DNA from 2 places in the Paenibacillus sp. FSL H3-0310 genome. Region 1 is predicted to be linked to the other one. Evidence: predicted binding sites of a transcription regulator. Region 1 holds the regulator's gene; the other holds the start of a gene.
The links. The regulator CtsR, encoded in region 1, represses protease genes until heat stress. The targets are predictions, from matches to a motif close to ATGGTCAATAAAGGTCAAACA.

Region 1 (16,272 bases):
GATATCAGACAGTTGCACTCAGAAGAGTTTGATCTAAGCATGGATTTATCTGAATATGCTTTTCAATACAAGCTGCCTAGTGAGAAAAGGGCGAATGCTAAGGAAAGATTTAAAGCAGAACGCGTATGGGGTGCTTTTGAAGAAGGTACTTTGGAAGCTAAACTTACTCTTCTTCCGTTCGAAGTGTACATACAAGGTAGATTAGTACCTATGGGAGGGCTCGCAGGGGTAGCGACATGGCCAGAGAATCGCAGACAGGGGCATGTGGCAAAGCTCCTGGCGCATACGCTGCAAACGATGAATGAGGCGGGGCAGACATTATCTTTTCTGCATCCGTTCTTGATCCCCTTTTATCGCAAATTTGGTTGGGAAGTTTATTGTGAATATAAGAAATACTCCATTCCTGTTGCCAAGTTTCCCAAGAAGGTTGAAGTTGAGGGCAAGGTAAGACGTGGTGTTAACGATATCGAAGTATTGGACAACTTATACAATCGTTTTGCAGTTAGATATAACGGAACACTTAAGCGTGATTTGGACTGGTGGGAAAACTCTGTTCTGGATGATGAAGGTCAGACTGCGGTATTTTATTCACAGCTTGGGGAACCTGAAGGATACGTACTATATAAGATAGAAAATAGAGAGCTGGTCATTGATGAATTTGTGTTTTTGAACGAACAGGCCCGGCAGGGGCTGTGGACATTTCTTGCGAATCACGATTCGATGGTGACCGGTGCATCGCTAAAACTGGTGCCATCCGATGATATGTTACCCTTTTTGCTGCCTGATCCGCGTATAGAGCAGGAGAATTATCCTTATTTTATGGCGCGTATTGTTAATGCTAAAGCATTCGTGGAGAGTTATTCTTTTAAGCGTCATAACAGTCCGAAGAAACAGGTTATCTATATTGAAGATAAATACGCCCCATGGAATGACGGGTTGTGGGAATGGACTGTCTCCGAAAAGGGAGCAGCAGCTTTCTTGCGTATAGAGGGTGAACGGGATGCAGCTGACTTAAGCTGTGATATTGGTTCACTGACGATTCTAATGTTTGGATATAAACGCCCGGCAGAGCTGGCTCGTTATGGACGTGTGACTGGTAATCCGAGGGCTCTGGAATGGCTCGAAGAAATCATACCGCAAGCTGAAACTGCACTTTTTGATCATTTTTAGAAAATAATTAGGCTCTCCCCTTCGAAAGATGCTGGGAGAGTTCTTTATTTCCGAATACATTCGCTGAAAAAAGTGAAAAATAAGAGAATCCTCTTGGAATTAGCACAGAATATGTTATAATATTAAAAAGTCAAAGAAAGTCAAAGTCAACGCACCTGATGACATACAGTGCGATCCTCTGAATTTGTGAAGTTTTCTTCAGACTTATATGAATGAAGTTCACTAATGAATGTCATTAAGGATGCGGGCCGTAAGCGATATTATGAAGCTTTAAAGAGCACTGGAGGATGAGTGATGCGCAATATCTCTGATATTATTGAACAATATCTGAAGAATATTTTGCATGAAAGTCCCGAAGGTACGGTGGAAATCCAGCGAAATGACCTGGCGGACCAGTTCTCATGCGTACCGTCACAGATCAATTATGTTATTAGTACACGCTTTACACTGGAAAAAGGCTATGTGGTGGAAAGTAAGCGTGGTGGCGGGGGATATATTCGTATTCAACGTTTTGAATTGCCGCCCAACGTGGCACTGCATGCCCATTTAAACCATACTATAGGTGGCGGGATAGATCAGAACGCTGCCGAAGGGTTGATTTATCAACTGGAGGAAGCTGGTTTTCTAAGCAAGCGTGAGGCGTGTCTTATGCGCGCTGCTGTTTCTCGGGATTGCCTAACGGTTAAGATTCCATATCGGGATGAGATTCGGGCCAAGATTATGAAGGCGATGTTAATCTCTTTGTTAGGCAAATAATTGTCAATCATAAGGGAGGGGCTTTCGCTTATGCAATGTCAGGAATGTGGCGTCAAGCCAGCAACACTCCATTTCACCAAGATCGTGAATGGAGAGAAGACAGAATTTCATATCTGCGAGAGCTGTGCGCGGGAGAAGGGTGAACTGATCCCGGGAACTGCTGGAGGATTCTCCATTCACAGCTTGCTGTCCGGTCTGCTTGATCTTGAAGGGGCCGGTAAGGAAAAGACGGCTGCTACGAAGACTACGCAGAGTCTGCAATGTGAGAATTGTGGAATGACGTACTCGCAGTTTAGCAAATTGGGTCGTTTTGGCTGCAGCTCCTGTTATAAATATTTTAACAGTGCACTGGACCCGCTCTTTAAACGGGTGCATGGCAGCACTTCGCATGTAGGCAAGATTCCTAAACGTGCTGGAGCACAAATTGTGTTCAAGCGGCAAATTGATGAATTGAAGCTGGAATTACAGCAAAGTATCGCACAGGAGGAATTCGAAACTGCGGCAGAGCTGCGGGATCAAATTCGCCAACTTGAAAAAGAAATGGCACAAGAGTAAAGTCTTTGATATATAGGGGGGATATGACATGTCAAGTCTCCGATTTACTGAACAAGCGCTTAGTGATTGGATGCGCTCGGGAGGCAGTCACTCCGAGATTGTAATTAGCAGCCGTATGCGTATTGCACGTAATTTAGAGCATCTTCCATTCCCTATGCTTGCTTCCTTAGAGCAATCGGAAGAAGTATTAGAGCTGCTGGCCCCTGTGTTTCATGGGGAAACTGCTGCCGAATTCGGATCTTTTCAACTAATAAAGCTTGCTGAAGTGAATGAACTGGATAAAAAGGTATTGGTCGAGAAACATCTCATCAGTCCTAATCTGGCTAATGATTCACGTGGCGCAGCTGTGATATTAAATGAAGATGAGTCGGTTAGCATCATGATTAACGAAGAAGACCATCTGCGGATCCAATGTCTGTTCCCGGGTCTTCAGGTAAGAGAAGCATGGGAACGTGCGACAGCCATCGATGATATCTTCGAATCGGCTGTGAATTACGCTTTTGATGATAAAAGAGGATACTTGACCAGTTGTCCCACCAATGTGGGTACAGGGCTGCGTGCCTCAGTAATGCTGCATTTGCCAGCACTAGTAATGACCCAACAGATCAATCGCATATTGTCAGCAGTGAACCAAGTGGGATTGACTGTAAGAGGAATTTATGGTGAGGGCAGCGAAGCAGTAGGGAACATCTTTCAAATTTCCAATCAGATTACTCTCGGTCAAACAGAAAGTGAAATCATCGAGAACCTTCACAGTGTAGTCACCCAGATTATAGAGCATGAACGAAATGCCCGTGAAAGGCTGCTTGTAGATTCCGCTTTAAGAATTACAGACCGAGTGAAAAGATCTTATGGGATTTTGTGTTATGCAGCTCTAATGGAGCTTAAAGAATCCGCACAACGGCTGTCTGATGTGAGACTTGGGGTTGACCTTGGCATACTGGAAGGCCCTTCGATTTCCGTGCTTAATGAGCTTAACGTTAAGACACAGCCAGGATTTCTGCAAAAAATGTTCGGTGACGAGATGAACGCCACTGAACGGGATATGTATCGGGCGAAACTGCTCCGAGAAACACTGGGAACACAACATTAATATAGATATTTATTATTCATGGAGGTGCAGGAGATATGATGTTTGGAAGATTTACGGAACGCGCACAAAAAGTGCTAGCGCTAGCGCAGGAAGAAGCTGTTCGTTTAGGACACAACAATATTGGCACAGAACATATTTTGCTAGGACTTATTCGTGAAGGAGACGGCATTGCTGCTAAAGCATTAATCGCTTTGGGTCTGGGTCTTGAGAAAATCCAGGACGAAGTGGAGACACTGATTGGCAGAGGCCAAGAACAACCTACGAACATTGCTTATACTCCTCGCGCCAAAAAAGTAATCGAGTTGTCGATGGACGAAGCCCGCAAGCTGGGACATACGTATGTCGGCACTGAGCATATTCTGCTAGGACTTATTCGTGAAGGAGAAGGTGTCGCGGCTCGTGTGCTTAATAACCTCGGCATCAGCTTGAACAAAGCTCGTCAGCAAGTGCTTCAGCTTCTGGGAAGCAGCGAGGCTGCATCCAGTCATAGCGGAACACCTGCTAATGTCAGCACACCTACTCTAGACGGCCTAGCACGCGATTTGACGGCTTATGCCAAGGATGGCAACCTGGATCCAGTTATCGGTCGTAGCAAGGAAATTGAACGTGTTATTCAGGTACTGAGCCGCCGGACGAAGAACAACCCGGTGTTGATAGGTGAACCTGGGGTTGGTAAAACAGCTATTGCTGAAGGCTTGGCCCAAAAAATCATTAATAATGAAATTCCAGAAACACTGCGCGACAAACGCGTAATGACGCTCGATATGGGCTCTGTAGTGGCTGGTACTAAATATCGCGGTGAGTTTGAAGACCGCCTCAAGAAAATCATGGATGAGATTCGCCAAGCGGGGAATATCGTACTCTTTATCGATGAGCTTCATACGCTGATCGGTGCTGGTGGCGCAGAAGGTGCTATTGATGCTTCCAACATTCTTAAGCCGGCTTTAGCCCGCGGAGAACTTCAGTGCATCGGTGCGACTACGCTGGATGAATATCGTAAATATATTGAAAAAGATGCAGCTTTGGAGCGCCGTTTCCAACCGATTACGGTGGATCAGCCATCTCCAGAAGAAGCGGTACAAATTTTATTTGGACTTCGCGATCGTTATGAAGCACATCACCGTGTGAAAATTACGGATGAAGCTATCGTGGAAGCTGTAAAGCTGTCTGATCGTTACATTCCGGATCGTTTCCTGCCGGATAAAGCCATTGACCTTATCGATGAAGCAGGGTCTAAAGTAAGGCTTCACTCTTACACTATCCCGCCAAATCTGAAGGAACTAGAAATGCGCTTGGATGATATCCGCAAGGAGAAGGATTCTGCTGTTCAGAGCCAAGAGTTTGAGAAAGCGGCTGCCCTGCGTGATACGGAGCAAAAAATCCGTGAAGAGCTTGATACGACTAAGAACCAGTGGAAAGAAAAACAAGGACGCACCGATTCTGAAGTTACACCTGAAGATATCGCACAGGTTGTTGCAAGCTGGACGGGAATCCCTGTAAGCAAGCTGAAGGAAGAAGAGACCGACCGTCTGCTTAACATGGAAGCTCTGCTGCATGAACGAGTGATTGGTCAGGACGAAGCTGTTAAGGCTGTCAGCCGGGCATTGCGCCGGGCGCGTGCGGGTCTTAAAGATCCGAAACGTCCAATGGGCTCCTTTATCTTCCTCGGTCCTACGGGTGTAGGTAAAACTGAGTTGGCACGTGCGCTTGCTGAAGCCATGTTCGGCGATGAGAATGCGGTCATCCGTATTGATATGTCGGAATACATGGAGAAGCACTCCACGTCCCGTTTAGTTGGTGCCCCTCCTGGATATGTCGGCTATGAAGAAGGCGGCCAATTAACAGAGAAGGTACGTCGTAAACCATACTCTGTAGTACTGCTTGATGAAATTGAAAAAGCACATCCGGAAGTATTCAACATTTTACTGCAAGTGCTTGAAGATGGTCGCCTTACCGACTCCAAAGGCCGGGTAGTTGACTTCCGCAATACACTTATCATTCTGACCTCTAACGTAGGCGCACAGGCAATCAAGAAGAATTCAACGCTTGGATTCACGGCTGTGCAAGATGCAGGAGCAGAATACGGCAATATGAAGGGCAAGGTTATGGAAGAGCTCAAGAAGAGCTTCCGTCCAGAGTTCTTGAACCGGATCGACGAAATCATCGTCTTCCACTCACTCGATGAGAAACATATCGCTGAGATCGTTACGTTGATGTCTGATGAGCTGCGCAAGCGCCTGCGTGAATATGATGTTGATTTCGTACTCACGGATGCAGCGAAGGCCTTCTTGGCTAAAGAAGGTTATGACCCAGCCTTTGGTGCACGTCCATTGCGCCGGGCAATTCAGAAGCATATTGAGGACCGTCTTTCTGAGGAATTGTTGAGAGGAAATATCCAAAAGGGTGATTCCCTCAATATTGATGAGGTCGGCGGAGAACTTGTGGTGACTAAAGTGGACGCTCCAGTAGCGCCAGCGCTTGAAAAAGAAGTAGAATCCGAATAAAATAAACAAGGCTTTCGCTCCTTATTTATAGAGGAGCGGAAGCTTTTTTTATTGGAAATAGATCAATTTAAAATATACATTTAATGCAAATACCGAATGACCTTTCGTTAAAGGGGTAGAAATGGTAAACTTTCATTAGAAGAAAATGATCCGAATTGTAAACAGTTCGGACCGTAAGGAGAACAAATGGCTAAAGCAAAAACAAAATTTTTTTGCACCGACTGTGGATACGAATCGCCAAAATGGTTCGGGAAATGCCCAGGGTGCCAGGCTTGGAACTCCATGGTGGAGGAAACGGAAAGCGTAGTCAAAACACAGGGAATGAATGCCCCTATTTTTCATAGTAAAGAAAAGGCACAGTCGATCATAAGTATAGAAAGTGACAAGGAACCGCGCATACTGACAGGTATAGGTGAGCTTAACCGTGTTCTCGGTGGGGGGATCGTACCAGGATCGCTGGTACTAGTAGGGGGAGACCCAGGAATCGGTAAATCTACGCTCTTATTACAGACCTCGCACGCCCTTACAACACAGGGATTGCGAGTACTGTATATCTCGGGCGAAGAATCGGTAAGGCAAACTAAACTGCGCGCGGATCGCCTCGATGCGTTGTCAACGGAGCTTTATGTACTTTGTGAGACAAATATGGAAAGCATAGAAGAAGCGATCGAACAAATCCAGCCACAATTTCTTGTCATCGATTCTATTCAGACCGTATTTATGCCAGAAGTAACGAGTGCGCCAGGCAGCGTGACCCAGGTTCGGGAGTGTACGACAAGATTTATGCGTATCGCTAAGATTCGTGGAATTGCAACAGTTCTCGTTGGTCATGTTACCAAGGAAGGGGCTATTGCTGGACCACGGATGCTTGAACATATGGTGGACTGCGTGCTGTATTTTGAGGGTGAGCGGCATCATACGTATAGACTTTTGCGGGCTGTAAAAAACCGCTTTGGCTCTACGAATGAAATCGGCATTTTCGAAATGGGTGAAGCGGGGCTTACCGAAGTAGAGAATCCATCGGAGCTCTTTTTATCGGAACGTCCGCTTGGCGTGGCTGGTTCTACTGTGGTGGCTAGTATGGAGGGAACTAGACCTGTGCTTGTAGAACTTCAGGCACTTGTTGCTGCCACCCACTTCCCTTCCCCACGGCGAATGTGCACAGGCATGGATCACCAGCGGATGGCACTTATTATCGCTGTACTCGAGAAACGGATGGGCATGTTCCTGCAGAATCAGGATGCATACCTTAATGTTGCCGGGGGAGTAAAGCTGGATGAACCGGCGATTGATCTAGCTGTAGCAATTAGTATCGCCTCCAGTTTTCGTGATATTTCAACAAAACCTTACGACGTTTTCTTCGGAGAAGTAGGACTTACCGGTGAGGTAAGAGGCGTTTCGCGCGCGGAAATGCGCGTTAAGGAGGCCGCAAAACTTGGCTTCCGGCGGGTGATTATGCCTGAAAAGAGCATGAAGGGATGGAAGCACCCGCAAGATATCCAGATTATTGGCGTCAGTACCGTAGCAGATGCACTATCGGTCGCGTTAGATTAGGGGGCACAGGGATATGAAAGAATATAACCAATTAGAGAATATGAATGATCTGCTCAGACTGGCGGCACCGGGTACACCTTTTCGGGAAGGTTTGGAGAATGTGCTGCGCGCTAAGACAGGGGCACTTATTGTCGTAGGGTACAGTCCTGAGGTGATGGATGTAGTGGATGGCGGATTCTCCATTAACTGCGATTTTTCGCCCAATTATTTATATGAGCTAGCTAAAATGGACGGAGCTATTATTCTAAGTGAGGATTTAAAGCGTATATTGTATGCTAATACACAACTTATACCGGATTCCTCTATCTCATCCATCGAGACGGGGATCCGTCACCGGACCGCGGAGCGGGTAGCGAAGCAAACGGGTAAGCTGGTGGTTTCCATTTCACAACGCCGCAATATCATCACGCTTTATCAAGGCTCGATACGTTATGCACTCAAAGAGATCGGGGCTATTTTGGCAAAGGCTAACCAAGCGATTCAGACACTCGAGAAGTATAAAGCAGTGCTCACGCAAGGACTGACGAATTTGTCAGCTTCAGAATATGAGGGCATTGTTACCGTTGCTGAAGTAGTGGGCGTTATCCAGCGTGTAGAGATGGTTTTGCGCATAAAAATGGAGATCAAACGCTATATCAACGAATTGGGCAACGAAGGACGCCTGATCAGCATGCAGATGGAAGAACTGGTTGGAAATACAGAGGAAGAAGCATGGCTTCTATACAGAGACTATGCTAAGGAAGAGCAGGAAGATAAAATCCGTGAAATTATCGCTGGTCTCAAACGGATAAGCGATGATGATCTGATGGATGACAACCATATTGCCCGTATATTGGGTTATTCTTCTACGGCAATTACCTCTGAAGAAGTGGTGACTCCACGTGGTTATCGCCTGCTTAACAAAATTCCGCGGCTTCCGAATGTGATCATTCACAATCTGGTGGAGCGGTTTGAAATGCTGCCTAATTTGATGTCCGCAAGCATAGCTGAATTGGATGAAGTGGACGGAATTGGGGAGGTGCGGGCCCGTAATATTCAGGATGGGCTCAAACGTTTACAGAAGCAAGTTCTTATTGACAGGCAAATGTAAATAACATACAATCACGTAATATTGGGGACGTTAAAGGCCAAAGTTAGAAAATTGAGGTGAAGAAATGATACAAAAATCAATTCCGAGTCTTTTTACGATAGGTAATTTGATGCTCGGAATGTTTGGTATCATGATGGCGTTTGACGGTAAGATTAGCATGGCCGCTATCATGGTTATTATTGCTATGCTGTTAGACGGCTTAGATGGTCGAGTAGCTCGCGCTCTAAAATGCGAAAGCGAATTTGGCAAGGAGTTGGACTCCTTATCTGATGTCGTTTCTTTCGGAGTCGCACCGGCCGTTATTTTGTACGTCTCAAGCCTGCAGGATTTGAACTCTGCATTAGGCTGGACAGTAACTGCGATTTTTCCGGTGTTTGGTGCTTTGCGCTTAGCCCGTTTTAATGTTCGTCCGGGGGTTCCGGGTTATTTTATCGGTTTGCCAATTCCTGCTGCAGGTGGTGTACTGGCCACATTAGCTCTTTTTAATAAAGATGTTTCGGCTCCGTTTATGATCGTTGCTACACTGCTCTTATCCTATTTGATGGTCAGCACTGTTAAATATCCTAACTTCAAAAAGATTGGATTGCCGAAAAAAGCGGTGGTTGGAGCGCCAGTGGTTATTGTTGTTGCAGTGGCTGTAGCTGTAGTGTTCCCAGAGCAAATCGCTAAGCTGATCTTTGTCTTACTTGGAATTTACGCATTATACGGCTTTAAGCAAAATATTGATCGGTTGACAGCCAGACGCCGTCATCGTCGTCGTAGCCGTTCAGAGGATAAAGTGTATCACTCCAAGAACGGTTAATCGGTCCATAAGGTAAGGTAACTGAATAAATTATGACCAAAGGTTTTGTCTTCCCTGGGGGATGGCAAAGCCTTTTTGCATTTCCAGCGCTACCCCAAGTTTATCGTCTTGAAAATTGGAACATACTGGTGAGGAATAGATCCATTTAGGATGAATAAAAAGGAGGTGCGTTAGGTTATGTGGAAAAAAGTGATTTTGTCTTTTGCCTTAATATGTGGTGCTTGGTCAGGTTTTTCGCTATACCATGCGCTCGAAAGAGGATTCCCCAAGGGGATGGAAAAGCTGGGTGAAAGCTTACCTGTAGAAGGAAGCATTTTATTTACGGTGCTGGGTGCCATTATTTTTTTGTTTGCGGGGTCTTTATGCGCGGAATGGGGAGGTTCAAAACTGCGGGAGGCGGTTCACTACTGTTCGCGTATTCCAATGAATGAATTAGCTGCAAGTGCAGCTGGGCTTACAGGGGGGCTTCTGTTATCTCTCCTGTTATACCCTGCAATGATCTGGCTTGGGAAAGCTGGGCAGCTGCTGCAAGTGCCAGCTACGTTAGCTTTTGGATATCTGGGGCTGCGGATCGGTTTGGAGAAAAAAGAGGAGCTAGCTGCACTGTGGACATCTGGACGCTGGGGTCAAGCGGCTGAGCCGGAAGGGCGCGGGCTTGAGGAACATAAAATCCTCGACACAAGTGTTATTATCGATGGAAGAATCGCTGACATTTGTAAGACGGGATTTATTGAGGGAACCATTGTCATACCTGAATTCGTGCTTGAAGAGCTCCAGCATATTGCTGATTCTTCGGATCTGTTGAAGCGGAACCGGGGACGGCGTGGGCTTGATATTCTCAATAAAATTCAAAAAGAGCTTGATGTGAAGGTATTGATCTATGAGGGAGATTTTGAAGAAATCTCTGAGGTTGACAGTAAGTTAGTGAAGTTAGCGAAGGTATTGCAAGGTAAAGTAGTCACTAATGATTTCAACTTAAATAAGGTTTGCGAATTGCAGGGTGTTTCCGTTCTGAATATTAACGATCTGGCGAATGCTGTGAAGCCTGTAGTGCTGCCTGGTGAGGAAATCGTAGTTCAGGTCATTAAGGATGGCAAAGAACATGGGCAAGGGGTAGCCTACTTAGACGATGGAACGATGATTGTTGTAGAAGGCGGACGTGAATATATCGGGACTACGATGGAGGTTCTGGTCACTAGCGTGCTGCAAACTTCGGCTGGCCGAATGATATTTGCTAAGCCAAAACTTTTGGAAAAAGCGCAATAAGTGAAGATAAAGTGTATGGGGACTGTCCTATGGGTTGGAAATGCCCGCCAAACACGTTATGATGGGATTATACGTGAAAGACAGGAGCCAGATTAATGTCAAACAGTGTGGGCGTCGTCATTGTGGCGGCAGGCAGAGGAACGCGAATGGGAACTGCGGAGAGCAAGCAATATTTGTTACTGCAGGGGAAGCCGATTATCGTTCATACGCTGGAGGTATTCCAGCAGCACGAATTGATCTCTGAAATCGTGCTCGTAACCGGTGAAGAGGATATTGAACGCTGCCGGGAATGGATACAGCTCTATAAGCTGGACAAGGTTAAGGCTATAGTAACTGGTGGATCTGAGCGTCAGCATTCCGTACATAAAGGGTTGTTGAAACTTACGACACAGTGGGTAATGGTACATGATGGTGTTCGTCCGTTTGTACAGCCAAATGAAATTGAGGCTTGCTACGAACGAGCGAAGCAGATGGGTGCTTCGGTTCTTGCTGTACCCGTCAAGGATACGATCAAACAGGTGGATAATGAAGGACAAGTACTGTCTACGCCGGATCGGCGAAGTCTGTGGGCGATTCAAACCCCGCAGACTTTTCGTCTTTCTGATTTGCTGGAGGCTTATGCAGCGGCGGAGCGGGATGGCTTTCTGGGCACCGATGACTCCAGCTTGGCGGAGCGTGCGGGGATTCCGGTTTCTGTGGTAGAGGGAAGCTACAGAAATATTAAGATTACGACACCTGATGATTTGGATTATGCAGAATTCACAGAAAGAAACAGGGGAGAGGGACAATCATGATCGCTGTAGGACAAGGATTTGATGTGCATCAGCTGGTAGAGGGCAGGCCTTGTATTATTGGGGGAGTTACGATTCCTTACGAAAAAGGATTGCTTGGGCATTCCGATGCAGATGTGCTGCTGCATGCAGTTAGTGACGCGATTCTAGGCGCACTTGGACTTGGTGATATTGGCAGACATTTTCCGGATACAGATCCAGCCTTTAAGGACGCAGATAGCTTGAAGTTATTAGAAGAGGTATGGGCACTTGCTCGTGAGCGAGGATATAAGCTGGGAAATATCGATTCAACGATTATCGCCCAAAAGCCTAAGATGGCTCCGTACATTCCACAAATGACCGAGATTATCGCACGTGCGCTTAATGCCGACCCGTCCAAGGTGAATGTTAAAGCTACTACAACTGAGCAGCTTGGTTTTGCCGGACGCGGCGAAGGAATTGCCGCACAATCTATTGTCTGTCTACTCCAAGATGTGATATCATCTTGAGATGGTCTAAGTAGTAAATTAAGTTCAACCATATGAAGCGGAGGGAATACAATGACGGATGAAGTCCGGGTGCGTTACGCACCGAGCCCTACGGGACATTTACATATAGGTAACGCCAGAACGGCGCTGTTTAACTATCTGTTCGCCCGTAATAAAGGCGGTAAATTCATTATCAGAATTGAAGATACAGACGTAAAGCGCAATGTCGCTGGTGGTGAAGAGAGCCAGCTTAAGTATTTGAAATGGCTGGGTATGGATTGGGATGAGAGCGTTGATGTTGGCGGAGAGTACGGACCTTACCGTCAGACAGAACGTCTTGACTTATATCGTGTACATTGGCAGGATTTGCTGGACAGAGGTTTGGCTTACCGCTGCTATTGCACAGAGGAAGAGCTGGAAGCGGAACGTGAAGAACAGACTGCTCGCGGAGAAACGCCTCGTTATTCTGGCAAACACCGTGATCTGACTGAAGAGCAACGTTTAGCTTTTGAAGCTGAGGGACGAGTGGCTAGCATTCGCTTCCGTGTGCCAGAAGATCGTACGTATGCGTTTGATGATCTCGTAAAAGGCAGTATTTCTTTTGACACAAAAGAAATGGGTGACTTTGTTATTGTGAAGAAGGACGGAATTCCGACCTATAACTTCGCGGTAGCTGTTGACGATCATCTGATGGCTATTACTCACGTATTGCGTGGAGAAGACCATATTTCCAACACACCCCGCCAGCTTATGATCTATGAAGCGCTTGGCTGGGAGCCACCTTTATTTGGTCACATGACGCTTATTGTTGGCGACAACCACAAGAAGCTCAGCAAACGGGATGAATCCGTTATTCAGTTTATCGAGCAATATGATGAATTGGGTTACTTGCCTGAGGCTCTGGTTAACTTCATTTCTCTGCTTGGCTGGTCTCCAGAGGGAGAAGAAGAGATCTTCAGTAAAGAAGAACTTATTTCTATTTTTGATGCGGACCGTTTGTCCAAAAGCCCGGCTGTATTCGATAAAAACAAGCTGGCGCATCTGAATAATCATTATATTAAGCATGCTGATCCTAAACGGATCTCTGCGCTAGCTATTCCACATCTGCAAAAAGCGGGTAAAATACCTGCTGAGCTGAACGAAGAGCAACAAGCATGGGCGGAAAGCCTTGTCGCGTTGTATCAAGAGCAGATGACTGCAGCTTCTGACATCGTGGCGCTATCGGAACTGTTCTTCCGCAGTCACCTAGAATTAGAAACGGAAGCAGCACAGGTTCTGGCTGAAAGCCAAGTTCCTGAGGTATTGTCTGCTTTTCTGGCTAAGGTTGAAGCCTGTCAGGATTTCAGTGCAAGCAACATGGCTGTTCTGATTAAGGAAGTACAGAAAGAAACAGGTCATAAGGGCAAAGCACTCTTTATGCCAATTCGTGTGGCTCTGACCGGACAAACGCACGGACGTGATCTTAATATAACCATTGCTTTGCTCGGCAAAAACCGGGTCATAGAACGTTTGAAATCACAAATTAAGGGCGCTTAAGGTCGTATTTCATACGACTAAACCCCCTTGTCAGTATCTTGTCTTTTGCGCTAAGATAGAATTATATGATAATAGCTGTGATCAGGAAAAGTACGTCCATTGAAGACAATTGCCAGAGAGAATAACCGAGAAAGGGACACCCTTTCGGGCTGGGAGTTATTCATTTGTCCGGGGCAGAACATGCGCCTGTGAGCTGCACGGTTGAATGACCTTTTTAAGGCTCATTAGATCGCGCCGGGAACGTCGCCGTTAATGATGCCAAGTGGAACGAAGAAATTCTGCCGTTTGTTACAATAGCGGCTCATTTGATTCGTTCAAGCAGAGTGGAACCGCGGTTAAACGTCTCTGCAGCATTATGCTGCAGGGGCGTTTTTTGTCTAAATATAAGCAAAAATAATTTTCATACAATACTCTTTGTCTTATATTTCTACGAGATAACAAACCAAGCGAACACTCACCGCATATGTATGATAAGGATGATGGGCCTGGAGACAATACCTTTCTTGTGTACCTGTAAACAGGAGATAAGGAAGTTAAGAAGAGAGGAACCGTGATGTTTAAGCATATTAAGTCGGACATTCGGGCGGTATTTGATAACGATCCTGCTGCCCGCAGCTGGTTCGAGGTTGTCTTCACATATGCCGGCTTGCACGCCATTTGGGGTCACCGGATCGCCCACTCTTTTTTCAAACGCCGCTGGTATACAATGGCTCGTATGGTTTCGCAGTTTAGCAGATTTATGACTGGTGTTGAGATCCATCCTGGAGCTGTCATCGGAAATAGGCTGTTTATCGACCATGGTATGGGGATTGTTATTGGAGAAACCTGCGAAATCGGTGATGATGTTATAATCTATCAAGGGGTTACGCTTGGAGGAACAGGAAAAGAAAAAGGTAAGCGACATCCCACGGTCGGCAACAATGTAGTTATTGGTTCCGGTGCGAAGGTTTTAGGATCTTTTCGTATTGGTGACAATTCAAATATAGGTTCGAATGCAGTTGTGTTGCGTGAAGTGCCTAACAACAGTACAGTAGTAGGGAATCCAGGTCGTGTGGTAAAACGTAATGGAGAACGGGTATCCGATCGGCTCGATCATACGAAGATGCCTGACCCGCTTGTCGATTCACTGCGGTTTTTGCAGAAAGAAATCGAAGAAATTAGGGAAAAGCTTGGCGCAGAAGATAAACAAAAAACCGCACAGCGGATAGCAGAAGCTCAGCAGTATATTGGTGACTACGAAATTTAAGCATCCCGGTATGAAGGAATCCGGAAGAACAGAAAGGGCTGGAATAAGGATGGCTTTACAAATATATAACACAATGACACGCAGCAAGGAGCAGTTTGTGCCCCAGGAGCCGGGCAAAGTTAAGATGTATGTGTGTGGTCCAACCGTTTATGGATATATGCATATCGGAAATGCTAGACCTATAATTGTTTTTGATATGGTCCGGAATTACTTGGAGCAGTTAGGTAATGAGGTGCGGTATGTTACGAATTTCACGGATGTCGATGATAAACTGATTCGCAAAGCCGAAGAAATGAACACTACTGTAGCAGAGGTAGCGGAAACTTTCATTGCTGCTTACCGTGAGGATCTGGAAGGGCTTGGTGTTAAACCGGCAACCTTGAATCCCCGTGTAACGGAAAGCATGGAGCTGATCATTGGATTTATTAAAGAGCTTGAGGAAAAAGGATACGCATACGAAAGCGGCGGCGATGTATATTACCGCACTTCAAAATTTGAAGACTACGGTAAATTATCTCGTCAGAATCTGGATGAGCTGCAGTTTGGTATCCGTGTTGAGGTGGACTCACGTAAGGAAAAACCGGAGGATTTTGTGCTTTGGAAAGCAGCCAAACCTGGTGAAGTGCACTGGAGTAGCCCTTGGGGAGACGGACGTCCCGGCTGGCATATTGAATGCTCGGCTATGGCGCGCGAGTTCTTGGGAGATACGATTGATATCCATGGTGGTGGACAAGATTTGCAGTTCCCGCATCATGAATGTGAATGCGCTCAGACCGAAGCTCTGACTGGTAAACCACTCTCTAATTACTGGATGCATAATGGATTCATCAACATCGGAGACGAGAAAATGTCGAAATCGCTCGGTAATGGCTGGCTTGTAAAAGACATCCGTGAGCGTTTTAAAGCAGGAGCTATCCGCTATTTCATGCTATCGACCCATTACCGTAACCCGCTGAATTTCTCAGAGGAATCTATGACTTCCGCCGAAAAGAGCGTTGAACGGATCACGCTTGCAGAGAGTAACGTTAAACATCGGCTTGAACTCGCTGCTGATGGTGCTCAAGGTGAGGTCAACTCAGAGATTAATGATAAGCTGTCGGCTATAGTGGCCAATTTCCATGCTAGAATGCAGGATGACTTTAATACGCCTGATGCGATCACGGCTATGTTCGATTGGGTGAGCCTGGCAAACCATACGCTTGCGAATAACGAGGCTGCTCCTGCTGATTTTGCTGCATTACTGCAAGCTTTTGGCGAAATGAATGCTGTGCTGCGTTTGACGCCTGAACTGGAAGAGGAAATTGCAAGTGAAGAAGTTGAACGGTTGATCGCCGAGCGGGTTGAAGCTCGTAAGAATAAGAATTGGAGCCGGTCTGACGAGATCCGTGATGAATTAGGCCGCTTGGGCATATTGCTTGAGGATACTCCACAAGGAATGCGGT
Region 2 (16,272 bases), on a different contig from region 1:
ACAGATTCAGTACTTGTTCAGCGTTACAAGGAAAGTCGACGTCATCATCCATTAGCACCTAAGGGGCTGCCGCTTGATGGTATCAAGCTAGAACGTAAAATGCTTGAAGAATTGAAAAATTCAGCTACGTTATGTTTAGATACCAGCAGTATGAAGCCCGTGCAGCTTAAGGAGAAGATCGTTTCACGGTTTTCGCATCTAGGAAAAAGTACGCTTTCCGTCAATATTACATCCTTCGGATTTAAGTACGGTATCCCTATTGATGCAGATCTTGTCTTTGATGTCCGCTTCTTGCCTAACCCACATTATGTGGACCATCTGCGGCCTAAAACCGGCCAGGACAGTGAAGTCTACGATTATGTAATGAAGTGGCCTGAAACACAGGTGTTCCTGACCAAACTGCTCGATATGCTTCATTTTCTAATTCCGCAATATCGCAAAGAAGGTAAGTCCCAGATTATCATTGGCATTGGCTGTACGGGAGGTAAACACCGTTCCGTAGCCATATCTGAGTATTTGGGTAAAATGCTGGGCGTTAGCGAGACGGAATCCGTAACCGTTAGTCATAGGGATTCCGAGCGTGATCGGCACTAGAGAGAAGGGGTCATAGTGGCTGAAGAACAAAGACAGCGTCCACGTATCGTCGTTATGGGCGGTGGCACGGGGTTATCTGTTATGCTTCGTGGTTTAAAAGAGAAGCCATTAGATATTACTGCTATTGTTACCGTTGCCGATGATGGGGGAAGCTCAGGTATTTTGCGCAGTGAACTGCAAATGCCTCCTCCTGGGGACATCCGCAACGTATTGACAGCTATGGCTGATGTTGAGCCGCTCATGGCAGAGATTATGAGATACCGTTTCAACACGGGTGAGGGACTAGCTGGTCATAGTCTCGGCAACTTGATTCTTGCTGCGCTCACGGATATATCCGGCGATTTCGTTACAGCTGTACGGGAGCTCAGTCGATTATTCGCTGTTCGCGGCCGGGTATTGCCTGCGGCCGGTGAAGCTGTAATCCTGCATGCAGAAATGTCGGACGGCACGATTATCACGGGGGAGTCCAAAATCCCTGAAGCTGGCGGGATCATCAGACGAGTGTCCTTGGAGCCGCCAGATGTAGAACCGTTGCCCGAAGCGCTTGAGGCGATTCGGAATGCAGACGCGATCCTGCTGGGTCCTGGCAGTCTGTATACGAGCATTCTTCCTAACCTGCTTGTTCCGAAACTGGCAGAAGCGGTTGTATCTTCGAATGCTATCAAAATTTTCGTCTGCAACGTAATGACTCAGCCGGGTGAAACGGATAACTATACCGTCAGCGATCATCTTCAAGCTGTATATGATCATATCGGGATCGATTTATTCGATTATGTTATTGTTAATGACGGTGAGATTCCGGAACAGGTCCAGACGAAGTACGCCGAGAAGGGCGCGCGCCCGGTGCAGCTTGATAAAGAAGCGCTGGATGGCAATGGATACAAGGTTATAGCCGATAAACTGGTTTTATTCCGAACTTATTTGAGACATGATACCGATAAGCTTAGTCATCACATTTATCAGCTTGTGCAGGATTGGATAAACAGAAACCCTAGGGTATAACTTATAGATGAGAACGAAGTACTTATCAAGAAAGAGGTGAGACCCTTGTCTTTTGCGGCCCTTACCAAAAAAGAGCTGACGATGGTGGAGAGTGAACCCTGCTGCGAGAAGGCGGAAATGTCAGCGCTTATCCGTATGAATGGATCTGTGCAGCTTTCAAGCAAAAAGGTTATTCTCGACATTTCGACGGAGAACGCCGCGATTGCAAGGCGGGTATATTCTTTACTTAAGAAATATTACCAGGTCCATATTGAGCTACTCGTGCGTAAAAAAATGCGTTTGAAGAAAAATAACGTCTATATCGTCAGAATCCCAAACCGTGTACAAGAGATCCTAAAGGATCTTAGAATTGTGTCGGAAGGATTTATTTTTACCGATGGTATTGATGATGAGATTGTTGGGAATAACTGCTGCAAGCGTGCTTATTTGCGCGGTGCCTTTCTGGCTGGCGGATCGGTTAATAATCCGGAAGGCTCCTCCTACCATTTGGAGATTTCCTCGATGTATGAGGAACATTGTAAAGCATTAGTGGATCTGGCTGGGGAATTCCACCTAAACGCACGCTGTATTGAACGTAAAAAAGGGTTCATTCTTTACATTAAAGAAGGCGAGAAGATTATTGAATTCTTAAGTTTGATTGGAGCGCATCAGGCGCTGTTCAAATTTGAGGATGTAAGAATTATGCGCGATATGCGTAATTCCGTGAATCGGATCGTGAACTGCGAGACCGCAAATCTCAACAAAACAATAAGTGCTGCGGTGCGGCAGATTGAAAATATCAAGCTGTTGCAGCGAGAAATGGGACTGGAGAATTTGCCGGATAAACTGCGTGAAGTAGCAGAAATTCGAATGGCGCATCCAGATATCAACCTCAAGGAGGTTGGTGAAATGCTCAAAGGTACAGTCAGTAAGTCGGGAGTAAATCATCGGCTTCGTAAGATTGATGAGCTGGCGGACAAGGTTCGAGGCGGCTAATTACTTTTTTTCTAGTGTGGTTTACGTTATAATGATATAATAATATAAAATTAATGTGAAACTTTTGGGGAGAACTCAATTAGGGGGTAAGCGTTTCATGACAAAGCACCCGGTAGTTGTTCGGTTGAAGACAGGGCTTCATGCCCGACCGGCAGCATTGTTTGTGCAAGAAGCTAACAAGTTTTCGTCGGAGATTTTCGTGGAAAAAGATGATAAAAAAGTAAATGCTAAAAGTATTATGGGGATTATGAGCCTCGCTATCAGTTCCGGCACGGAGATTTACATTAGCGCGGACGGTGCGGATGCCGATCAAGCTGTAAACGCTTTGACAAGTCTGGTCAGCAAAGAAGAGCTTGAGAACCAATAATAGGAAGACAACATCGTTTCTGCTAGGAAGACTTTATTTATCGCATGACCAAAAGCCCTTCGGGGCTTTTTTTAATACCAAAAAATAGATGGAGAACGTGCAACATTTACCAAAATGACTCGTCTAGAGGATAATAACAAATCACAAGAAATGAAAGGGGCTGGCAAATATGAAAGGTTTATTGAAGAAAATTGGTTCAGTGATGATCGTAGGGAGTTTGTTAATTGGAGGGATCAGCATGAGTGGTGTTTTCCAAGGTCCTGCAAAGGCTTACGCAGATGAAGTGCAGAAAAATGTCGTTAGTGTAGTAGGTAAAGGCGAATTGTCCCTCAAGCCGGATATCGTATACTTGTCCATCGGTGTGGATACTACGGCCACAACTGCGCAAGAAGCGCAGAAGACCAATGCCGCTAAAATTCAGAAGATTATGACTTTACTGAAGAATACTTGGAAAATTGCAGATAAAGATATTCAAAGCACGCAGTTTTATGTGCAACCCAATTATAGTTACAGCGAAAAAGAAGGACAGCAAGTGAAGGGGTACAACGCCAATCATACGCTGTTAGTGTCTTATAGAGATCTGACCAAGGTTGGTGAATTGCTGGACGCTGCATCTGCGGCAGGGGCGAATAATATCGGAAATGCACGTTTTTCTGTGGAAGATACTTCTGCATTTGAAGCTCAGGTGATTGAAAAAGCGATGGCGAATGCAGATGTTAAAGCAGGGGCTATTGCTAAGGCAGCTAAACGCAGCTTGGGTCAAGTGATCACGGTCAGCCAAAATGATGGCGATATCACTCCGGTTTATTTTGAACAGAATCTAAAAATGAATATGGCTGCAGCAGATGCTGGTGCAAGCACATCCGTGCAACCCGGAGTAGTTAAAGTTACAACTCAGCTGAGCGTAATGTATGAATTGAAATAGTATCAGAACAAGGTGAATGCAGAGAGGAGAGGTGATCTTCCACTAGTAATAGTGGGGGGCGCCTCTTTTTTTGTGTAAGTTCTCTACGATTCTGTTTAATAAATTGGAAAGGAGAGGAAAAATAAGATGATGAATATTATTTCAAAAGAATCAGCACGCAAATGGGGCATAGGTCTGATGTCAGCAGGTTTATTGTTTGGTGGAGGTCTGCTGCCCAGCGAAACGGGTTATGCAGCAGCTAGTAAAACGGAGAATAAAGCTATTGATTCGCGTATCGTTTTAAAGGCAAACGGGATAAATTCGTTGCAGGAAGGTATTTTGAAGGAAGGACAGGCCTGGATTCCCATAACTTTTATGCGAGATGTGTTGGGATTACCGCTTGTGTATGATAAGAAGGAAAATGCGTACATGATTGGAAAAGGATCGACCAAGGCCAAGTTGATGTTATCCAGCTACGGTACTTCTGTGTGGGTGAACAACTATTTCATTCGAGAGTATGAAGGGAAGTTAATTAATAATCGCCTCTATGTTCCATCAGGATTGTTAAATGATTATATGGGTTATAAGGTAGATTGGAGTCGGGCCGCCAGTAGGCTGAATGTGGTGAACAGACCGCAGAACGCGCTGACGGTAACCACGGAAACTTATGCTAAAGATCGGGCAGAAGCTTTTATTCAGCTTGATTATCCGAAGATCAGTGGATTGGGCAACTCCAGTGCGCAACAAGCTATTAATAATACTTTGAAGGAAAGTGTTATGAAATTCGCGGCGGGTGCAGAACAGGATATCTCCGATCGAGATGGAGCAGAGCCCAAATACACCTATGATTCAGGTTATGTAGTGACCTACAATCAGAATGGTGTGATCAGCATAGTGATGCATCAGTATAGTGATACGGGCGGGGCCCATGGAATGACTAACCGTGAAGCCTTCACCTTCTCGCTTAAGGATGGTAAACGTCTACTGTTGGGCGACCTGTTTGGAGCTAATCCAAACTACAAAAAACAGCTGAATGCAAAGCTGAGCAAGCTACTGAAGGCAGAGGATAGTTATTTGGGAGGATTCAACGGATTGAATACGGAGAAATATTTCTATCTGAAGGACGACAAGGTTGTTCTGTTCTTCCAATTATATGAGTACACAGCGTATGCTGCAGGCTTCCCTGAGTATACTTTTAGTTTCAAAGAGCTTTTACCGGATGGCAGTAGCCCGTTTGCTGGCATAAAATAAATGGAAATGCTTCGTCTCCGCTAATGTCGGCACAAGACATCTCCCCCTTACCAGAGTTGTCTCTTGTTCATATGCTAAAGGGAGTAACTAGTTTATGAACGGGGGAGAGCTATGGGCTACCAATATACTGCAATTGGCGATTCCTTGACGACTGGATTTGGTGCTCTGCCAGGTAACGGTTTTGTACCGGTGTACCGTAGAATGGCAGAAGGGAGACTGCGGACTACTGTAGCCTCTACGAATTTAGGCGTGAACGGAATGACTACTTCAGAGCTGGAGCAGCGGCTGCGCGGAAATTCCATGATGCGTGAGGCCGTTCGAGTAGCTGATATCATCACTGTGTCTATCGGTGGTAATGATTTGATTCACGCGGCCAAATCAGCAGCAAGACAGCAAGGCAACTTATCCGCAGAGCTGCGCAGATCGCTTCAGGAATGCAAACAAAATTTCTCTGCAATTATGAATATCCTTATACAATTGAAGGCGAGGACGCGTAGACCTTTTATCATTAGAATTGTGGGATTATATAACCCCTATCCTCAGGTGGTTGGTGCGACAGAGTGGGTCAGGCAGTTTAATCAATACGCAGCACAGTACAGCAGCCGAGTATGTGGATTTGCTTCGATTTACAGTGAGTTCGCAGGAAATGAGAGAGGGCTGTTATCCATTGATCATTTGCATCCGAATGGCCGGGGTTATCGCGTAATTGCCGAGAAGCTGGATGCGCTAGGTTATGGCGGGCTGGCTTAATTGGATTTAGGTCTTCTATAAAATATAAAGAGGCTGTGCTCTAACCATAACGGATAGAGCACAGCCTCTTTATATTTTTACTTTATAGCTTACACACCGCTAGGCAATGTCTTCTCGATTACTTTATCTACGATACCGTATTCAGCCGCGTCTGCAGCAGTCATGAAGTAGTCGCGATCTGTATCCTTCTCAATACGTTCTAGAGGTTGACCCGTACGTTCTGCTAGAATACGGTTCAGCTTATCGCGCAATTTGAGGATGCGGCGGGCACGGATTTCAATGTCCGTTGCTTGACCTTGAGCACCACCCAGAGGCTGGTGGATCATGATCTCGCTGTTAGGCAGTGCGAAGCGTTTGCCTTTGGCGCCAGCGTTTAGCAGGAAAGCTCCCATGGAAGCTGCCATACCCACACAGATGGTGGAAACGTCTGGTTTAATGTACTGCATTGTATCAAAAATAGCCATACCTGCAGTAATGGAACCGCCTGGGCTATTCACGTAAAGGTGAATGTCCTTGTCAGGATCTTCGGCAGCCAAGAACAGCATTTGTGCGATGATAGAATTGGCTACCACGTCATTAACCTCCGTTCCAAGGAAAATGATGCGGTCCTTCAGCAGGCGGGAATAGATGTCATAAGCGCGCTCGCCGCGGTTGCTCTGTTCTACTACCATAGGAATATAACTCACGTGGAAAACCTCCTTGATATTGGTTCTTCAAATGTATTCATTTTTACTCTTGCCGTATTACCCACATGATAAACAAATTCAAACAAAAAGTCAAAGAAAGTCAAACTTATATTCAAAAAAAAGAGCCGACAAGCGGCTCTTTGGTTAAGTAGTAGTATAGGCACTACTAAATTATGTGCAAAAATGAAATTAATGGCGCGCCCGCCAAGAATCGAACTTGGATCTCAGGCTTCGGAGGCCTACGTCATATCCATTGGACCACGGGCGCAACAAAAATGATTATAATACAATTTTTACACAATTGCAATGTAATATTAATACTGGACAAGCGCTTTAGGGGCAGGCATCGGGCGCTATATCTTTTTCTGACCTTATTAATGTATAAGAAGACAAGCGCTTGAGAATTCTACTCTCGGAAGACTTGCGCTTCGAGCAATATTTGGTTAGAATATGGGTGGGACTTAAAAAGTTTACCCGGGACGTTTTGAGACCATGAACAAGGGAATAGAGGAAGACGAAGTTGCAGGAGTGAAAGTATGCGTAATTTATTAGATATCCAAAAGCAGCTTCTGCCTGATCTCATGGAAACCCTTAAGAGACGGTACACGATTCTTCATCAGATCATGCTGTCCGATATTATTGGGCGCAGAACGCTAGCCGCTTCGCTAGATATGACTGAGCGGGTACTGCGTGCCGAGACGGATCTTCTGAAATCGCAAGGGCTTATTGAGATCGAGAGTGTTGGCATGCGCATTAGCGCTGCTGGACGTAGACTGCTTGATTTGCTAGAGCCGGTTGTTAAGAGCCTATTTGGTCTGGATGAGCTGGAAGAGAAAATTCGAGCAACGTATGGTCTGGATAAAGTTATTGTAGTACCGGGTGATTGTGAGTCATCGCCGTTCACCAAACGAGAGCTTGGCCGAGCGGGTGCGAAAGCGCTGCTGAGTATACTTCGCGCAGATGATACAGTTGCCGTCACAGGTGGATCGACGCTTGCCGATATGGCTGATCAACTGGCACCGCCGTTGTCCCTTTCCTATAAGAACGCTTGGTTTGTTCCGGCGCGTGGAGGATTAGGAGAGAGTATGGAGATTCAAGCCAACACGATTGCCTCAACAATGGCAAAGCGGGTTGGAGCCAACTACCGGTTGTTGCATGTCCCTGATTTGCTTAGCGGGGATGCATACCAATCGCTTGCACTTGACTCTAATATTGGAGAGATTGTACAAACCATCCGTAGTTCGCGTATTATTGTACATGGGATTGGGGATGCCATTGAAATGACCCGCCGCCGCAAACTGGACGAGGCTACAGTCTCGGAAATCCAGGGTGAAGGGGCAGTGGCCGAATCTTTTGGCTATTATTTCAATGAAGAGGGTCAGGTTGTCCATACCATGCTTACGATGGGTCTACGTCTAGAAGATATTATTCGGACAGAGAAAGTCATCGGTATTGCAGGAGGCAAACCCAAGGCCAAAGCCATTCATGCCATGCTGCGTTTCGGGCAGGAGAATATTCTCGTCACGGACGAGGCTGCTGCAGTAGAAATAGGCAAGGAAATTGACAATCAACTACAGCTATCTTCGTAGTTTTTAGATTGCAGGCAATAACATACTTCTTGCATCATACTTAACATTGTTGTCATGACAGACCTCACCGTCTGTTTTGAATAAATAAAACGAATTCTAGGAGGAACTATTCAATGAGTGTAAAAGTTGGAATTAACGGTTTTGGACGTATTGGACGCCTTGCTTTCCGCCGTATTCAAAATGTAGAAGGTATCGAAGTGGTAGCAATCAACGACTTGACTGACGCTAAGATGCTTGCTCATTTGCTTAAATATGATACAACTCAAGGTAAATTCCAAGGTGATGTTGAAGTGCATGATGGCTTCTTCAAAGTCAATGGTAAAGAAGTTAAGGTTCTTGCTAACCGCAACCCTGAAGAATTGCCATGGGGCGACCTAGGCGTTGATATCGTACTTGAGTGCACAGGTTTCTTCACAACTAAAGAAGCAGCTGAAAAACACTTGAAAGGTGGAGCTAAGAAAGTAGTTATCTCCGCTCCAGCTACTGGCGACATGAAAACTGTCGTTTACAACGTTAACGATGACATTCTTGATGGTACTGAGACTGTTATTTCCGGCGCATCTTGCACAACTAACTGCCTAGCTCCTATGGCAAAAGTACTGAACGACAAGTTCGGTATCGTTGAAGGCTTGATGACTACAATTCATGCTTACACTGGCGACCAAAACACTTTGGATGCTCCACATGCTAAAGGTGACTTCAGACGCGCTCGTGCAGCAGCTGAGAACATCATTCCTAACACTACTGGTGCTGCTAAAGCAATCGGTCTGGTTATTCCAGAACTTAAAGGTAAATTGGATGGTGCAGCTCAACGTGTTCCAGTTGCAACTGGTTCCCTGACTGAGCTTGTAACTGTTCTTGATAAGAGCGTTACTGTTGAAGAAATCAACGCAGCAATGAAAGCAGCTTCCGATCCAGACACTTATGGTTACACTGAAGATGAAATCGTATCTTCCGACATCAAAGGTATGACTTTCGGATCCCTGTTCGATGCTACACAAACTAAAGTATTGACTGTTGGCGACAAACAACTGGTTAAAACTGTTGCTTGGTATGACAATGAAATGTCCTACACTGCACAATTGGTTCGTACTTTGGAGAAATTCGCTAAAATCGCTAAGTAATTGACTTGATATAAGCAACATCTATAGAGCGGAAACAGAAATTCCTTGTTTCCGCTCTTTCTAAATGTATTTCTTGTTTCCTGCTAGAAACAATTTTGGGTGTGGAGGAATTAATCATGAACAAAAAAAGCGTCCGTGATGTAGAAGTAAAGGGTAAGCGCGTATTTGTACGCGTGGATTTCAACGTACCTGTAGAAGACGGTAAAATTACTGATGATACTCGTATTCGCGAAACACTTCCAACCATTAAATATTTGATCGAGAACGGTGCAAAGATCATTCTTGCGAGTCATATGGGTCGTCCTAAAGGCGAATTCGTAGATTCCATGCGTTTGACTACTGCTGCTGAACGTCTGTCCGAGCTTCTTGGCAAACCAGTAGCTAAAGCTGACGAAGCAATTGGCGAAGCTGTAAAAGCAAAAATCGCTGAGCTAGGCGAAGGCGACGTACTTGTACTTGAGAATGTTCGTTTCTACCCAGGTGAAGAGAAAAACGATCCTGAACTGGCTAAACAATTCGCTGAATTGGCTGATTTGTTTGTTAATGATGCGTTTGGTGCGGCTCACCGTGCACATGCATCGACAGAAGGTATCGCTCATTTCCTACCAGCTGTATCCGGTCTTTTGATGGAGAAAGAATTGTCTGTTCTTGGTAAAGCTCTTTCTAACCCAGAACGTCCTTTCACTGCGATCATCGGTGGTTCGAAAGTTAAAGACAAGATTGATGTTATTGATAACTTGTTGTCTTTGGCTGATAACGTCCTGATCGGCGGTGGGTTGTCTTATACATTCACTAAAGCACAAGGCTTTGAAATCGGTAAATCACTAGTAGACAACGACAAACTTGACGTTGCTCTTGGATTCATCGAAAAAGCAAAAGCACTTGGTAAAAACTTCATGCTTCCTGTTGATGTTGTTGTTGCTGATAAATTTGGTGCTGACGCTAACACTAAGATCGTTGATTACAATGAAATCCCAGAAGGTTGGGAAGGACTTGATATCGGACCTAAGACTCGTGAACTTTATGCCGATATTATCAAGAACTCCAAGCTGGTTGTCTGGAATGGACCTATGGGCGTATTCGAAATCGATAAATTCGCTGAAGGTACACTTGCAGTAGCAAAAGCTTGTGCAACTACTGAAGGTTACACTGTTATTGGTGGCGGAGATTCCGCAGCAGCAGCAGAGAAATTCCACCTGGCTGATCAAATGGATCATATCTCCACTGGTGGCGGTGCATCCCTTGAGTTCATGGAAGGCAAGGCGCTTCCTGGCGTAGAAGCACTGAACGATAAGTAAGACCTAAGAAGGAGGCAACATAAGTCATGAGAACACCTATTATTGCAGGTAACTGGAAAATGTTCAAAACAGTTCCTGAAGCAGAAAGCTTTATTGCTGAAATTAAAGGCAAAGCAGAAGTAGAAGGCGTTGAGACTGTAATCTGCGCTCCATTTACTAACCTGCCTGCACTTGTAGCAGCTGCAAAAGGTACTAACATCAAGATTGGTGCACAAAACCTACACTTTGAAGATAACGGTGCTTACACAGGCGAGATCAGTGGTGTAATGCTAAGTGATCTTGGTGTGGACTATGTTATCATTGGCCACTCTGAGCGTCGTGCTTATTTTGGCGAAACGGATGAAATCGTGAATAAGAAAATGCATGCTGCATTCCGTCACGGAATTACTCCTATCGTATGTGTTGGCGAAAAGCTCGAAGAGCGTGAAGCTGATCAAACTAAAGCAGTATGTAAAGTACAAACTGAAGCTGCATTCCAAGGTCTTAGTGCCGAGCAAGCAGCAAAAGTTGTTATTGCATACGAACCTATCTGGGCTATTGGCACAGGTAAATCTTCCACTTCCCAAGATGCTAACGAAGTTATTGCTTACATCCGCAGTCTTGTAAAAGATCTGTATGATGCAGCAACAGCTGAAGCTGTTCGTATTCAATACGGCGGCAGCGTGAAGCCTGAGAATGTAACTGAGTACATGGGCCAAAGCGACATCGATGGTGCGCTTGTTGGCGGTGCCAGCTTACAACCGGATTCCTTCGTTCAATTGGTTGAGGGGGCGAAGTAAGATGTCAGCTCCAAAACCCGTAGCTTTGATCATCATGGATGGTTTTGGTTTGCGTGGAACGACAGAAGGTAATGCCGTTGCTCAAGCCAACAAACCTAACTATGACCGTTACCTGAAACAATATCCTAACACTACACTCACTGCTTGCGGTGAAGCTGTAGGCCTTCCGGCAGGCCAAATGGGCAACTCCGAAGTAGGGCATTTGAATATTGGTGCAGGCCGGATCGTTTATCAGGATTTGACTCGTATTGATAAATCGATCCGCGAGGGCGAGTTCTTCGATAACGAAACCCTGGTTAGCGCAGTTAGAAATGCTAAGAACACTGGCAAAAAGCTTCACCTTTACGCGCTTGTATCCGACGGAGGGGTACATAGCCATATTAACCACTTGTTTGCTATGCTTGACCTGGCTAAAAAAGAAGATATGCATGAAGTGTATATCCATGCTTTTATGGACGGTCGTGACGTAGCTCCTGATAGTGGGAAGAAGTTTGTCCAAGATCTAGTAGCTAAAATCGAAGAGGTTGGCGTGGGTACAATTGCAACGGTGTCCGGACGTTATTACGCAATGGATCGTGATAAACGTTGGGAACGTGTAGAGAAAGCCTACCGTGCTATGGTTTATGGTGAAGGCCCTAAATACACGGATGCTGTGCAAGCCATCACTTCATCTTATGAAAACTCGGTATTTGATGAATTTGTTGAACCTAGTGTAATTGTAGACAGTGAAGGCAAACCTGTAACGGCAGTAGAGAGCGGCGATTCCGTCGTGTTCCTCAACTTCCGTCCTGACCGTGCTATTCAATTGTCACAAGTGTTCACGAATCAAGATTTCCGCGGTTTCGACCGTGGACCTTTGTTCCCGCAAAACCTGCACTTCGTATGCCTAACTACTTTCAGCGAAACGGTACAAGGTTATGTAGCCTATTCACCGAAAAACCTGGATAACACATTGGGTGAAGTGCTTGTTCAACAAAACAAGAAGCAACTGCGCATCGCGGAAACTGAGAAATATCCGCATGTAACCTTCTTCTTCAGCGGTGGACGTGACGAGGAGCTTCCTGGTGAAACCCGGATCTTAATCAACTCTCCTAAAGTAGCAACCTATGATCTTCAACCTGAGATGAGCGCATACGAAGTGGCTGCAGCCTGCGTAGCGGAAATCGAAGCGGAAAGACAGGATGCTATCATTCTTAACTTTGCCAATCCTGATATGGTTGGACACTCCGGCATGCTGGAACCAACAATCAAGGCTGTAGAAGTGACGGATGAGTGTGTAGGTAAAGTAGTGGATGCGGTTGTTGCCAAAGGTGGCGTTGCCATTATTATCGCTGACCATGGTAATGCAGATATGGTATTTGACGAGAACGGTCGCCCGTTCACAGCTCATACAACCAATCCTGTTCCGTTCATCGTGACTACTGAGAATGTTGTATTGCGTGAATCCGGTATTCTTGCAGACGTAGCACCAACAATCCTAGATTTGATGGGACTTCCGCAACCTGCGGAAATGACCGGACAATCCATGATTGCTAGCCGTAAGTAAGGTAAGGTATAACGCCTTTGATTTTAAGCTATACAAGTAAGACCAAAACAATGTTAAAAGGAGATTAACTTACATGACTATTATTTCTGATGTATATGCTCGCGAAGTCCTTGACTCCCGTGGTAACCCTACTGTAGAGGTTGACGTTTATCTGGAATCCGGTGCTAAAGGCCGCGCTATCGTTCCTTCCGGCGCTTCCACTGGTGCTCACGAAGCTGTAGAACTTCGTGATGGCGACAAATCCCGTTACATGGGTAAAGGCGTTCTGAAAGCTGTTGAGAACGTAAATGAAATCATCGCTCCAGAAGTTATCGGTATGGACGCTCTTGACCAAGTGGGCATCGACAAATTGATGATTACTTTGGACGGAACTCCTAACAAAGGTAAATTGGGCGCTAACGCAATCCTAGCTGTATCCATGGCAGTAGCTCGTGCAGCTGCAGCAGCTTTGGATATTCCTTTGTACGTATACCTGGGCGGATTCAACGCTAAAACTCTTCCAGTACCAATGATGAATATCATCAATGGTGGTGAGCATGCGGACAACAACATCGACGTTCAAGAGTTCATGGTTCTTCCTGTAGGAGCTCCAAGCTTCAAAGAAGCTCTTCGCACAGGTGCTGAAATCTTCCACAACTTGAAATCCGTACTTCAATCCAAAGGCCTGAACACAGCTGTAGGTGACGAAGGTGGTTTCGCACCGAACCTTGGTTCGAATGAAGAAGCAATCACTACAATCATCGAAGCTATTGAAAAAGCTGGTTACAAACCAGGTGTTGACGTATTCTTGGGTATGGACGTTGCTTCCACTGAGTTCTACAAAGACGGTAAATACACCCTTGCTGGCGAAGGTAAATCTTACACTTCCGCTGAGTATGTTGACCTTCTTGCTTCATGGGTTGAAAAATATCCTATCATCACAATCGAAGACGGTATGTCCGAAGACGACTGGGATGGCTGGAAATTGCTTACTGAAAAATTGGGCGACAAAGTCCAATTGGTTGGTGACGACTTGTTCGTAACTAACACTGAGCGTCTTGCAACAGGTATCGAAAAAGGTATCGGTAACTCCATCTTGGTTAAGGTTAACCAAATTGGTACATTGACTGAAACTTTTGATGCTATTGAAATGGCTAAACGTGCTGGTTACACAGCAGTTATCTCCCACCGTTCCGGTGAATCCGAAGATAGCACAATCGCTGATATCGCTGTTGCGACTAATGCTGGTCAAATCAAAACAGGTGCTCCTTCCCGTACAGACCGTGTTGCTAAATACAACCAATTGCTTCGCATCGAAGATGAGTTGGGTGAATTGGCTCAATACAACGGCCTGAAATCCTTCTACAACCTTAAAAGATAATCTGCTTTTATAGCAGACTTCGAAGACCCGCCGTTATGGCGGGTCTTTTTTATGATTTGAAGAAGATAGACTTTAATAGGTTTATCCTTATCTTGCAAGAAAAGCTACGACTTAACAGTCTAAGCTGTTGTATTACCGACAGCGCTATGATAAAATAAGAATACTGTTTATGTATCGTGATAACCTAAATTACCATAGATAGTGATGCTTAGGCGTAGGAGGTGGAAGTGAATGGATATCTTTTTGAAAGTTGTGCTCCTGATTTTTTCCGTCGGTCTTATTGCGGTCGTTCTTCTGCAAAAGGGGAAAAGCGCGGGTCTTTCCGGTGCCATCTCTGGCGGTGCTGAGCATCTCTTTGGTAAAACAAAAGCTCGTGGTATGGAGCTCGTACTACAACGTGTAACTGTTGGACTTGCTGCTGGTTTCTTCATCATGGCGATTCTAGCTGCTATTCTAATCGACTAAAGATCTACCGTAAGCCCTCGCTCTGTTCTAAATGGAATAGAGCGGAGGCTTTTTTGTTATATTAAAAGGAGTTAAAAAGCACCTAAGGGTGCTTTTCTTTTCATATTCGCAAAGAAAAAGGCTGGATCGATAGGAAGTAAATCTGAGGTTGGCATGGATGTATTTCAGCAGTTAAAGGAAATTTTGTACTGTGTTAACCTTTGGATGACAGTAACAGGGATGCGCAGGATTGATTTCGTGTATACTAGGGTATGAAGTAGTAAAGGTAAAATTTACTTGGCATTACTGCAGGGCAGGACAAGATATACATATTTGCCAGCGGCTTGAAGCCGCGGAGGGCTGGGGTGACGAACATGATAACACAAGAAATATTACTCGATTTCATGCGGGAAACTGCATATAAACCAATGACTTATGAAGAGCTGGTGAGTCATTTTGCTCTAGAGGATAGTGAAGGGTTTAAAAAGTTCGAGGAGCTGCTGATTGAATTAGAGCAGGATGGAAGAATTGTATTGACCCGTACTGCACGTTATGGCGTGCCAGAACGGATGGATTTGCTGCGTGGACGTTTACAAGCACATGCGAAGGGTTTTGCTTTTTTAATCCCGGATGATCGTGATCATCCTGACGTATATATCCATGCAAATGATCTTAAGGGAGCTATGAATGGCGATATCGTTCTGATTCGTATTACCTCTAAAAGTCCGTCCGGCGGACGTATGGAAGGCGAAGTAGTACGTATTGTAAAACGTGGCGTGTTGCAGACGGTAGGTGTATTTCAGAACCTGGAGACCTATGGTTTTGTGCTGCCTGATGATAAGCGGATTAATCGTGATATTTTTATTCCGAAGCAATCCTTTAAAGGTGCTGTTGATGGTCAAAAGGTCGTTGTGCGTATTGTGAGTTATCCGGAAGGCCGAGCAGCGGCAGAGGGTGAAATTATTGAGATTCTCGGACATAAGGATGATCCGGGTGTTGATATTCTTTCCATTATCCGCAAACATCAATTGCCTGAGGCATTTCCAGCTGAAGTGATGGATGAAGCCGATAGTGCTCCTGATTCAATTACAGAAGAGGAGATTGCGGAGCAAGGAAGACGCGACCTGCGCGTACTGAACATTGTTACGATTGATGGCGAAGATGCTAAGGATTTGGATGATGCGGTAAACGTACAGCGCTTGGAGAATGGACATTACAAGCTGGGCGTCCATATAGCAGACGTAGGTTATTATGTGCGTGAAGGCTCTGAGCTGGATAAAGAAGCCTATGACCGCGGTTGTAGTGTGTATTTGGTAGACCGGGTTATTCCGATGTTGCCGCACCGTCTATCGAACGGGATTTGCAGCTTGAATCCACAGGTAGACCGGTTAACAATGTCCTGTGAAATGGAATTTAACGAGCAAATGAAGGTTGTGAAGCACGATGTCTTTACGAGCGTGATTCGCACCAAAGAGAGAATGACTTACTCCAATGTTCGTAAAATTCTCGAAGATGAAGATCCAGAGCTGCTGGAACGTTATAGTCCACTAATTGATGATTTCCGCCTCATGAAAGAATTGGCGATGAAGCTGCGCGATGCGCG

Region 2: clpP (ATP-dependent Clp endopeptidase proteolytic subunit ClpP) is a predicted target of CtsR. The motif match lies at 6,616-6,636, and genes of this name have one in related genera.

Annotation. Positions count from the first base shown of each region.
Region 1 covers NZ_JBBODC010000001.1:620-16,891, forward strand. The annotation lists gene MHH63_RS00010 (GNAT family N-acetyltransferase) at 1-1,170, shown strand, start outside; gene MHH63_RS00015 (CtsR family transcriptional regulator) at 1,465-1,926, shown strand; gene MHH63_RS00020 (UvrB/UvrC motif-containing protein) at 1,957-2,481, shown strand; gene MHH63_RS00025 (protein arginine kinase) at 2,510-3,574, shown strand; gene clpC (ATP-dependent protease ATP-binding subunit ClpC) at 3,610-6,078, shown strand; gene radA (DNA repair protein RadA) at 6,265-7,632, shown strand; gene disA (DNA integrity scanning diadenylate cyclase DisA) at 7,646-8,722, shown strand; gene pssA (CDP-diacylglycerol--serine O-phosphatidyltransferase) at 8,787-9,524, shown strand; gene MHH63_RS00050 (PIN/TRAM domain-containing protein) at 9,702-10,790, shown strand; gene ispD (2-C-methyl-D-erythritol 4-phosphate cytidylyltransferase) at 10,886-11,584, shown strand; gene ispF (2-C-methyl-D-erythritol 2,4-cyclodiphosphate synthase) at 11,581-12,069, shown strand; gene gltX (glutamate--tRNA ligase) at 12,121-13,584, shown strand; gene cysE (serine O-acetyltransferase) at 14,138-14,830, shown strand; gene cysS (cysteine--tRNA ligase) at 14,880-16,272, shown strand, end outside.
Region 2 covers NZ_JBBODC010000002.1:867,680-883,951, reverse strand. The annotation lists gene rapZ (RNase adapter RapZ) at 1-594, shown strand, start outside; gene MHH63_RS23270 (gluconeogenesis factor YvcK family protein) at 649-1,596, shown strand; gene whiA (DNA-binding protein WhiA) at 1,642-2,571, shown strand; gene MHH63_RS23260 (HPr family phosphocarrier protein) at 2,669-2,938, shown strand; gene MHH63_RS23255 (SIMPL domain-containing protein) at 3,108-3,863, shown strand; gene MHH63_RS23250 (PdaC/SigV domain-containing protein) at 3,990-5,093, shown strand; gene MHH63_RS23245 (GDSL-type esterase/lipase family protein) at 5,205-5,843, shown strand; gene clpP (ATP-dependent Clp endopeptidase proteolytic subunit ClpP) at 5,933-6,529, opposite strand; tRNA gene MHH63_RS23235 (tRNA-Arg) at 6,723-6,797, opposite strand; gene MHH63_RS23230 (sugar-binding transcriptional regulator) at 7,066-8,118, shown strand; gene gap (type I glyceraldehyde-3-phosphate dehydrogenase) at 8,232-9,242, shown strand; gene MHH63_RS23220 (phosphoglycerate kinase) at 9,359-10,540, shown strand; gene tpiA (triose-phosphate isomerase) at 10,567-11,319, shown strand; gene gpmI (2,3-bisphosphoglycerate-independent phosphoglycerate mutase) at 11,321-12,865, shown strand; gene eno (phosphopyruvate hydratase) at 12,939-14,225, shown strand; gene secG (preprotein translocase subunit SecG) at 14,457-14,690, shown strand; gene rnr (ribonuclease R) at 15,044-16,272, shown strand, end outside.